DNA from 3 places in the Microbacterium sp. PI-1 genome. Region 2 is predicted to be linked to each of the others. Evidence: predicted binding sites of a transcription regulator. Region 2 holds the regulator's gene; each other region holds the start of a gene.
What was found. Region 2 encodes LexA, which represses DNA repair genes until DNA is damaged. Its sites were predicted from a motif close to TCGAACANNTGTTCGA; they were not measured.
Positions count from the first base shown of each region.

Region 1 (3,276 bases), on a different contig from region 2:
CGCGCTCGTCCCCCCAGGCGCGGCATGCGGGCGGGGTCGACGTATCCGGGTGGAATGAACCACACCCGTCCTACCGCGCCAGCCCCATCGATACGGATCTCCCACTCGTTGTCGTGAATGCGATGGTGACAGGTCTCACACAGCAGCACACCATTGGACAGATCCGTCGGCCCGCGATCTCGCCTCCACCAGCGGATGTGATGCGCTTTCGTCATCTCCGGCGGCAACCCGCACATCGCGCACCCACCGTCCCGCTCCACCAGAGCCAGCCGTTGCGCCCGGGTGAACAGGCGTCTCTCCCGCCCCCAGTCCAAAACCTCGCCCGCACCGCCGAGCACGCACGGGATCACGCCCCCGCCCGCGGCCATCCGCCGCGCCGCACCGACACTGACCGGCTGTTCGATCCCGTCGACCTCTGCGGCTCCGGATCCGGACTCCAGATCCTCCAGCCGCATCCGCACCACGACCGTCGCACCCGCCAACGGCACCCGCTGCGCACACCCGAGAACATGCGCGGCGAACACGGCCAGCGCATCCGCCTGCAGCATCGGCACCGAACGACGATCCGCATCGACTGCATCGGGATCCGGCGCATCCTTCCGCGCCGCGAACGCCGCTGAGACATACCCCCGGATCGCCGTCACGACCGGAGCCGCCGATTCCGCATCCAGCACCGCGCTCAGATGCACCATGCCGTCACGCTCGAACAACGTCAGCGCACGCTTTCCGCGGCGCTCTTCCTCCTTCGGCTCGACCCCGTGCGGGTCGAGCCACGCCTCCGCGCGGACCACGAGCTTGCGGACGTCGTCGAGCGCGAGACCCTGAGCCTTCTCGGCAAGCACCCGCTCCCCCTCGGCGACGCGTTCCGGGCCGGCAGCCACTCGACACCGATCCAGCAGCCCGACGATCATCGCCGCCGCCTGCGCACTGAGAGCCCCGGTGGCCAGCGCCTCGCGTACGAGCGGATACCTCGCCGGCAAGCGCGCTCCGATCAGATCCATACGCGGCGCCGTCGCCTCGCCGACCTTGACGAGACGCTGCGCATCACCCGTCGATACTCCCGACGTCGCTGCGATCAGCTTCGCCGGACTCCGAAAGCCCTGTTGCTTCGCGAGGCTCTCTGCTCCCAACTCGGGGCGCGACTCGCGTGAGATACCAGCCGCCACCTCCACGTGCACAGCATCCAGACGCCGCTGCAACAGACCGATCGCATCGTTGACGGCGATCAGCTGCGCTCGAGACAGATCGCCGGTCTCCTCGGCGCGCGACCACGCGTCATCGAGGCGAGCCATCGCCTCGTGCAACCCGGTCAAAGTGGACATGCTTCACTCTAACCCGGAACGGCTCTACTTTCGAAGCTTTATTCGATTGCATGCCGGAATATCGCCAAGCATGCATGCAAGCTATCCACAAGCGCGGGACTACACGCCGCCAGTCTTCGAAACTATGTACTATGCAAGCATGACCCCACACAATGACCCCGGATGCGAGTCGCACGCCCGCGATGCTCTCGATGGGGCCGGCGATCGGCCACGCGCCGGCTGGATCAGCGCGTCGCGAGCATCTCCTCCAGGCGCGCCGCCTCACCGCGCGCCATCGTGTAGCCGTGCTCCGCCGCAGGATACGCACCGCTGCGCACCTCCCGCGCGTATGCCTCGACGCCGTCGATGGCTGCACTGCGCAGATCGGCGTAGCGCTTGACGAACTTTGCCGCCCCGCCGTCATAGAGCCCGAGGAGGTCGTGGAAGACGAGCACCTGCCCGTCGGCACCCGCTCCGGCGCCGATACCGATCACCGGGATGTCGAGGCGCGGCATGAGGACTGCGGTCACTTCGGAGGGCACTGCTTCGATCACGAGCATCGCGCGCCCGGCATCCTGCAGGGCGAGGGCATCATCGATCACGGCGAGCGCGGCTTCGGCGGTTCGACCCTGCGCGCGGTAGCCGCCGAGAGCCGTCGCGGTCTGCGGGGTGAGTCCGACGTGCCCGACCACGGGAATGCCGGCTTGCACCAGGGCCCGAGCGCGGTCGACGGTCGTGCCGCCGCGCTCGATCTTCACGAGGTCGCAGCCAGCCTCCTTGATGAAGCGCTGTGCCGTCGCGAGGGCGAGTTCGTCAGAGGCTTCATACGATCCGAAGGGCAGGTCGCCGATGAGCAGCGGGGAGGTCAATCCGCGGCGAACAGCCTTGGTGAGCATGAGCATCTCGTCGACCGTGACCGGCACCGTGCTGTCGTAGCCGAGCACGGTCATCGCGGCCGAGTCGCCCACGAGCACGATGTCGACCCCGGCAGCTTCCACGATCTGCGCGCTGGGGTGGTCATACGCGGTGACCATGACGAGCGCTTCGCCCGCGTCCTTCTTCGCGGCGAGGGCAGCGAGGGTGACACGGGGGTGGGAACCAGCTTGGGCACTCATGCGCGGACCTCCGTCGCGGTGGGGCCGGCGGCGACGTCGCCCCCGGAGAGGATGTGGTTGTCGATGAGCCGAGCAGCCCCGACGTGCGCAGCCACGGCGAGGAGGGCGTCACGGTCGACGCGCGCGAGAGGGCGCAGAGTCTCGGCATCGCGGAGCTCGAGGTACTCCGGATCGATGTCGGCCTCGTCCAGCACGCGACGAGCGGTCGACAGGATGCTGCCGGCGTCACGGGCACCGCCGTCGAACACCGCGGTCGCTTCGTCGAGGGCACGGTTGAGCGCGGTCGCCTGAGCACGGGCGTCCGCATCGAGGTAGACGTTGCGCGAGCTCATCGCGAGCCCGTCGGCCTCGCGCACGATCGGGCAGGCGACGATCCGCACGTCCAGGTCGAGGTCGCGTACGACGCGGCGGACGACCAGCACCTGCTGCGCATCCTTCTGCCCGAAGTAGGCGGCATCAGGGCGGACGATCCCGAACAGCTTCGTGACGACCGTGGCGACGCCGTCGAAGTGATGTGCGCCGCGACTCGCACCGTCGAGAACATCGGTGAGGCCGGCGACGTGGATGTTCGTCGCGAACCCGTCGGGGTAGATCTCGGATGCCGCGGGGGCGAAGAGAATATCCACGCCCTCGGCTTCGGCGAGCGCGGCGTCTCGCGCCTCGTCACGCGGGTAGGTGCTGAGGTCTTCGTTCGCGCCGAACTGCGTCGGGTTGACGAAGAGCGAGACGACGACGAGATCAGAAGCCGCTCGGGCCGCACGCATGAGAGAGAGGTGTCCGTCATGGAACGCCCCCATCGTGGGGACGAGCCCGACCGACGAGTCCGTGCGCCGAGCGTCGCGGACGGCCGCCCGAACGTC
Region 1 is NZ_SJYZ01000015.1:49,261-52,536, reverse strand. Features, by position in the region: gene E0W80_RS13200 (HNH endonuclease signature motif containing protein) at 1-1,322, opposite strand, end outside; gene panB (3-methyl-2-oxobutanoate hydroxymethyltransferase) at 1,547-2,416, opposite strand; gene panC (pantoate--beta-alanine ligase) at 2,413-3,276, opposite strand, start outside.
Region 1: the regulator LexA is predicted to act here: its motif matches at 1,353-1,368, upstream of E0W80_RS13200 (HNH endonuclease signature motif containing protein).

Region 2 (3,276 bases):
CCTGGTCTCGTGGTTGGCGTTCGCCGACCAGAAGGTCCAGCAGGTCGGTGTGCTGGCCCGGGGGCTCAGCGTCGGCCGCGCGTCGATCGCCGCCGAGCTCGACGCGTCGTCCGCCGCGCTGGCGGATCGTCTCGCTGCACCAGGCGTTCGTGACGGTGCCGTCCGCGATCGTGCGCTCAGCACGGCCGACTTCTCCCGCGTCGGGTACGAGGAGCGTGAGACCGCGCAGGAGGCGCTCGGCCTGCCCGTGCTGCCGTTGACGACGATCGGCTCCTTCCCGCAGACCGGCGACATCCGGCGTGCGCGCGCCCGGTTCACCCGTGGCGAGATCCCCGCCGAGGACTACGACGACTTCCTGCGTCGCGAAGTGGCCAGCGTCGTCTCTCTGCAGGAGGACCTCGGGCTCGATGTGCTGGTCCACGGGGAGCCCGAGCGCAACGACATGGTGCAGTACTTCGCCGAGAACCTCGATGGCTTCGCGGTGACCGAGCACGGCTGGGTCCAGTCGTACGGATCCCGGGCCACACGACCGTCGATCCTCTGGGGCGACGTCTCGCGACCGGCTCCGATCACCGTGGGATGGTCCGCCTACGCGCAGTCGTTGACGAGCAAGCACCTGAAGGGCATGCTCACGGGTCCCGTGACGATCCTCGCCTGGTCGTTCGTGCGTGACGACCAGCCGCTCGGTGAGACCGCGAACCAGGTCGCGCTGGCGCTGCGCGATGAGATCGCCGACCTGGAGGCTGCCGGCATCGCGATCATCCAGGTCGACGAGCCCGCGCTGCGTGAACTCCTGCCGCTGAAGAAGGCGGACCAGCCCGCGTACCTCCGCTGGTCCGTCGACTCATTCCGACTCGCGACCGGTGGTGCCGCTGCCGGTACCCAGGTGCACACGCACCTCTGTTACTCCGAGTTCGGTGTCGTGATCGATGCGATCCGGGCGCTCGATGCCGACGTGACCTCGATCGAGGCGGCGCGCAGTCGCATGGAGGTCGTCGCCGACATCGCCGAGGTCGGGTTCGACCACGGCATCGGTCCGGGCGTCTACGACATCCATTCGCCGCGCGTGCCGACGGTCGAGGAGGTCGAGTCGCTACTGCGTCGCGCGGTGGAGGAGATCCCGACACGTCAGCTCTGGGTGAACCCGGACTGCGGCCTGAAGACCCGCGGCTACGAGGAGACGACCGCCTCGCTGCGCAACATCGTCGAGGCGACGCGCCGGGTGCGTGAGGACGTGAGCGTCCGGGCATAGCTCACCCCGGGTCGACACCCCCGCGCCGGGTCGACACCCCCCCCGCAGCGTCGAGGCCCCCTCTCAGAAACGTATCTGGGAGGGGCCTCGACGGTCAGAAGGGGCCTCGACGGTCAGCGGAGCGCGTCAGACCGCCCGGAGCACGGCCACGACCTTGCCGAGCACGACGGCCTCATCACCGAGGATCGGCTCGAAAGACGAGTTGCGGGGCAGGAGCCAGGTGTGCCCGTCGCGACGGCGCAGGACCTTGACGGTGGCCTCCCCGTCGAGCATCGCGGCCACGATCTCGCCGTTCTCCGCATTGTTCTGGGAGCGGACGACCACCCAGTCGCCATCGCAGATCGCGGCGTCGATCATCGACTCGCCGGAGACCTTGAGCATGAACAGGTCGCCCTTGCCGACCAGCTGGCGTGGCAGGGGGAAGATCTCCTCCACCTGCTGGTCCGCCGTGATCGGCACACCCGCGGCGATGCGCCCGACCAGGGGTACGAGCGCGGCATCGCCCACGGGGGTCGCGACATCGGCAGGGTTCTCGCCGCTCGCACCGGGCAGATCGATCAGGACCTCCATCGCGCGCGTCTTCCCGGGGTCGCGGCGCAGGTAGCCGCTGAGCTCGAGCTGTCCGAGCTGGTGCGTCACGCTCGAGAGCGACTTGAGGCCGACGGCGTCACCGATCTCCCGCATGCTCGGCGGGTACCCGTGGTGGGCGATCGAATTCTGGATGACCTCGAGGATCGCCATCTGCTTCGGGCTCAGGCTCTTGCGACGGCGGGTCCGCGGTGCCTCCGACTCGGGGGCTGAGTACTCGCTCATGGTGCTCCTTAAGTGCGTGATCCGACGTCGCTCTTCGAATGTCGGAGGCCCGTGGTGTGGTGTTCTCATCGAAACCGTATCCGAGAAACAGTCCGATCTGGAAGATCTGTTCGAGCGTGTCGGGCGAATCGCGTTTCCGGTTTCGAAGAACACTTGACAGATGTTCGAACTCGAAGATATCTTCGGAACGTAGCTTCGCATTAACGGCTCCCGGCCGAGACGGGAATGCGAACGCTACGCCAACTTCCTCCGGGCCATCGCCCCGAGACAGGCTAAGGAGCACGACATGAGCAGCATCAGCGTCAGCACCGTAACGATCTTCCCGGCACCCGCACGCCCCCACACGCGACTGCGGCTGACGGCACGGGGTCGCGGTGTGCTGCTGGCTCTCGCCTCCGTGCCGCTGGCCATCGGAATCGCTTTCGCGGCGCTCAGCGGTGGCAGCGCCATCGCCTCCGGTGCCGATGCTCCCGCCGCGAGTGTCGAGACGCTGACGGTCCTGCCCGGGGACACCCTGTGGTCGATCGCCACCTCGGTCGCGCCGAACGCCGACCCGCGTGTCGTCATCGGAGAGATCAGCCGGATGAACGTGCTCCGTGGTGGCGAGCTCCAGATCGGTCAGGAGCTCGCGATCCCGGCGCAGTACGTGGACTGAGCCCTCACCGGGATGTGCGTCATCCGCCCGACCAGCGGCCTAGCATGGGAAGGGTGACGCTCTCCCTCCACGATCTGCCACTCCGTGACGACCTTCGCGGGCTGAAGCCGTACGGTGCCCCGCAGGCCCCTCTCCCGGTCGCTCTCAATGTCAACGAGAACACTCATCCGATCCCGGAGGCGGTCGCGAGTGACATCCTCGACGACATCGCGGTGGCGATCCGCGACGTGAACCGGTATCCGGACCGGGAGTTCACGACGCTTCGCGAGGCGTTCGCGGATTACCTCGGTCATGGGCTCACCGCCGACCAGATCTGGGCGGGCAACGGATCCAACGAGGTGCTGCAGCACATCCTGCAGGCGTTTGGAGGACCCGGGCGCACCGCCTTCGGGTTCGCGCCCACGTACTCGATGTATCCGCTCATCGCGCAGGGAACGGGGGCACGGTGGATTGCCGGCACCCGGGAGCCCGACTACTCGATCACGCCCGAGGATGCGGCCGCGCAGGTACGCGCCGCTGACCCCGATGTGGTCATCCTCTGCTCGCCGAACAATCC
Region 2 is NZ_SJYZ01000012.1:35,191-38,466, reverse strand. Features, by position in the region: gene metE (5-methyltetrahydropteroyltriglutamate--homocysteine S-methyltransferase) at 1-1,252, shown strand, start outside; gene lexA (transcriptional repressor LexA) at 1,379-2,065, opposite strand; gene E0W80_RS11505 (LysM peptidoglycan-binding domain-containing protein) at 2,352-2,720, shown strand; gene E0W80_RS11500 (histidinol-phosphate transaminase) at 2,774-3,276, shown strand, end outside.

Region 3 (3,276 bases), on a different contig from region 2:
TTCTTCAACGGCGCGATGGACGTGCTCCAGCCGAAGATCGACGACGGCACGCTCAACGTCGTCTCCGGCCAGACCGAGATCGCCCAGACGGCGACCGAGGGCTGGAAGGCCGAGAACGCCCAGCGTCGCATGGACTCGATCCTCACCTCGACGTACAGCTCCGAGACGCTCGACGGCGTCCTCTCGCCGAACGACACGCTCGCTCGCGCCATCATCACCTCGGTGCAGCAAGCCGGAAAGCCGGTCCCGGTGGTCACGGGTCAGGACTCCGAGGTCGAGTCGGTGAAGTCGATCATGGAGGGCATCCAGTACTCCACGATCAACAAGGACACCACGCTCCTCGTCGAGCAGTCGATCAAGATGGTCGGCCAGCTCCAGAAGGGTGAAGAGGTCGACGTCAACGACACCGAGCAGTACGACAACGGCGTGAAGGTCGTTCCGGCTTACCTGCTCGACCCGATCATCGTGACCAAGGAGAACGCGGCAGAGGCATACGCCAACGTCCCGAGCCTCCTCGAGATCGTGAAGTCGTACCAGTAACTCGCACGGCACACATCCTCACGGATACGCGAACCGTCCGGGCCCTCGGGTCCGGGCGGTTCGTCGTTCAACCGGTGCACATGCCCGGGAGGCGCTCAGAACGGTGCGGTCACCGGATCGGCACTCGTGAAGGTCACCGTGTTCTGCGGAGGCGGCCGGTCGATGTACGTGCGACCGGTCGGGCTCGTCCACTCCAGCACGCCGCCCGAGGTCTGGTCGACGTGCCAGGGGGAGTGGTGTTTGAGCATGTGATGTCGTCGGCAGAAGGCGGCAAGGTTTCCGTGGGCGGTCGCCCCTCCGGTCGAGGCCGCATGATTGTGGTCGAGGTCGCACTTGCGCGCCGTGATCCCGCATCCGGGAAACCGGCACCGCTGGTCCCGCGCGCGGAGATGCCGCCGGAGATGCTCACTCGGGCGGTAGCGGTCGACAGCGAGCATTTCGCCAGAGATCGGATGCGTCAGCACGCGGTCCCAGCCGGTCGCGGAACCTGCCAGCGTGCGAGCGGTCGTGACGTCGATGGGGATCGTTCCGTCGAGCTCGGCCGGTGATGAGGTCGTCGGAGCGTCATCGTCCATCAGAGTGAGCACCGGCACCGTGACCTCGACGCGGGCGCGGACCTCGCCCAGCAGGCTGTCCGCCGTGTCATGGCCCGCGGGGGATCCTGTGAGAACGAGGTCGGCGAGCAGATCGGCGCGCAACTGATCGACCGTGCGGTCGTCGGCGGGGAGTCCGGCGGCCGAAGCGTCCTGTGCCGCTCGCGCGTTCTCCTCTTTCACCGCATGCGCCATCTGCGACAGCCGGTCGAGCATGCCGTGCAGGAGGACCGCGGGTCCGCGCGCCCCCAGCTCGGCCATCCCGTCGTCAAGGTCCTTCACCCACACGCGGCGCAGCTCGTGGGCATCGCGATGCCGCTCGGTGAGACTGCGCTCCTGGAACCGCTCGGCAAGACGCCGCACGATCCGCCGAAGCCGATTCGGGGATTCCGTCACGGCGACCTCCACGGCCTCCGCGGCGTAGGCGGCGCGATGCGCAGCCTCGTCGAGATGCGCGCCCGCCTCGACGATGACCCGGGAGTGCGCGGCACTGATGCGCCCTTCGCCCTGTGCCTCCCATACCGCCGGGAATCGCTCGACGAGCCACGTGGCCTCGGCCATCTTGCGCTCGATCGTGCGGTCGCTCAGGGGCTGCGCCGCGCCGATCTCGGCAGCGACCGTGCGGATCGCCATGTCGCCGTGATCGGGGTGGGCGGCGCCGCGGGCGATGTCGACGGCCAGGCGTCCGGCCATCGCGAGCATGCCGTCGCGGGCCGCCTGCATGCTGCTCAGAGTGCTCTCCGCGGCCTCGAGCGACGCGACCAGATCGGCGAGCATCGCCATCTGGGAATCGGTCGCGTCGAGCAGTGCGGTCATGACTTCAGTCCATCACCGACCACTGACATTCGAAGATGCATTCGATCAAAATTCACGTCTCCGGGGTCACGAAACGGTGACGAACGCGATCAACGGGCGGTGCTAGTCCCAGATCGGATCGTCGGGGTCGGGGGAGTCCGTGCCGTCGGCGTCGGTCATGATGCGCGCGCCGGCGATCCACGAGGTCAGTGCGTCGCCGTGGAGCGTATGAGGGTGCGGCACGCCGAGGAGGTCGGGGTTCGTCGCGACGGCGAGCGGCTCATCGCTCGCGAAGACGACGACGTTGCCGAGCGGGCCTTCGTCATCGTTCGGTTCTGCGTCGAGGACGACGGCGACATGGTCGAACACCGTGCGCAGGGTGGCTGACTGTCGCCGTGAGTACTCGAAGGGATGTCCGTCGAGCAGGTTGACCGCCACGACTCCCCCCGCTGCGGAGCGCGCGGCGACACGGCGATAGAACTCCTGGCTGGCCACGCGATGCCGGATGACGGCGGCATCCCAGAGATCGACGACCGTGAACCGCGCACCCATCCACTCGCCGGCAAGCTCCGCGTCCGCGACCGCGCGCGCATCACCGAAGATGACGCGCAGATCGGTGCCCGGAGACAGCGGCAGCGCGGCGATCACCGCCTCGTAGAGAGTGGGCTCGAACTCGACCACGAGCTGCGGCGATCCGGCGCGCGTGGCCTCGACGTAGCGTGCCAGCGTGAGGGCACCGGCTCCCAGGTGCACGGTGAACAGCGGCGCACCGGGCTCAGCGGCAGCATCCATCACTCTGGCGATGTGCTGCGTGTAGTCGTATTCGAGATCGGTGGGGTCGGTCATCGAGACGACGGACTGCGGGATTCCGTCGACGCTGAGTTCGTAGCGACCGGGCCGCCTTCTCGACTGCACCAGCTTCGCCTTGCGATCCTCGAGCAGAAGGGAGAACACCCGGCGACTCTTCGGCACCCGTCGATCTTAGAGCGCGGGGAGCCGGTCGGAGAACACGCCGACCGCGCGCGACTACCCTGGAAGGAACATGGCACATCTTCTCGGGGCTGAAGCCCTGCATCTCGAATACCCGACCAGGGTCGTCTTCGACTCCGTGACCCTCGGCATCGAAGAGGGTGATCGCATCGGCATCGTCGGCCGCAACGGCGACGGCAAGTCGAGTCTTCTCGGCATGCTCGCGGGGATCAAGGAACCGAACTCGGGCCGCGTCACCGTGCGCGGCGGCACGCGCATCGGTGTGCTCGATCAGGCGGACACCCTCCCCGACGACCTGACCATCAGCGCCGCAGTGGTCGGGGACACCCCGGAGTACGAGTGGGCCGGCGACGCGCGG
Region 3 is NZ_SJYZ01000003.1:259,252-262,527, forward strand. Features, by position in the region: gene E0W80_RS05140 (sugar-binding protein) at 1-540, shown strand, start outside; gene E0W80_RS05145 (HNH endonuclease signature motif containing protein) at 636-1,949, opposite strand; gene E0W80_RS05150 (fused MFS/spermidine synthase) at 2,052-2,900, opposite strand; gene E0W80_RS05155 (ABC-F family ATP-binding cassette domain-containing protein) at 2,971-3,276, shown strand, end outside.
Region 3: the regulator LexA is predicted to act here: its motif matches at 1,979-1,994, upstream of E0W80_RS05145 (HNH endonuclease signature motif containing protein).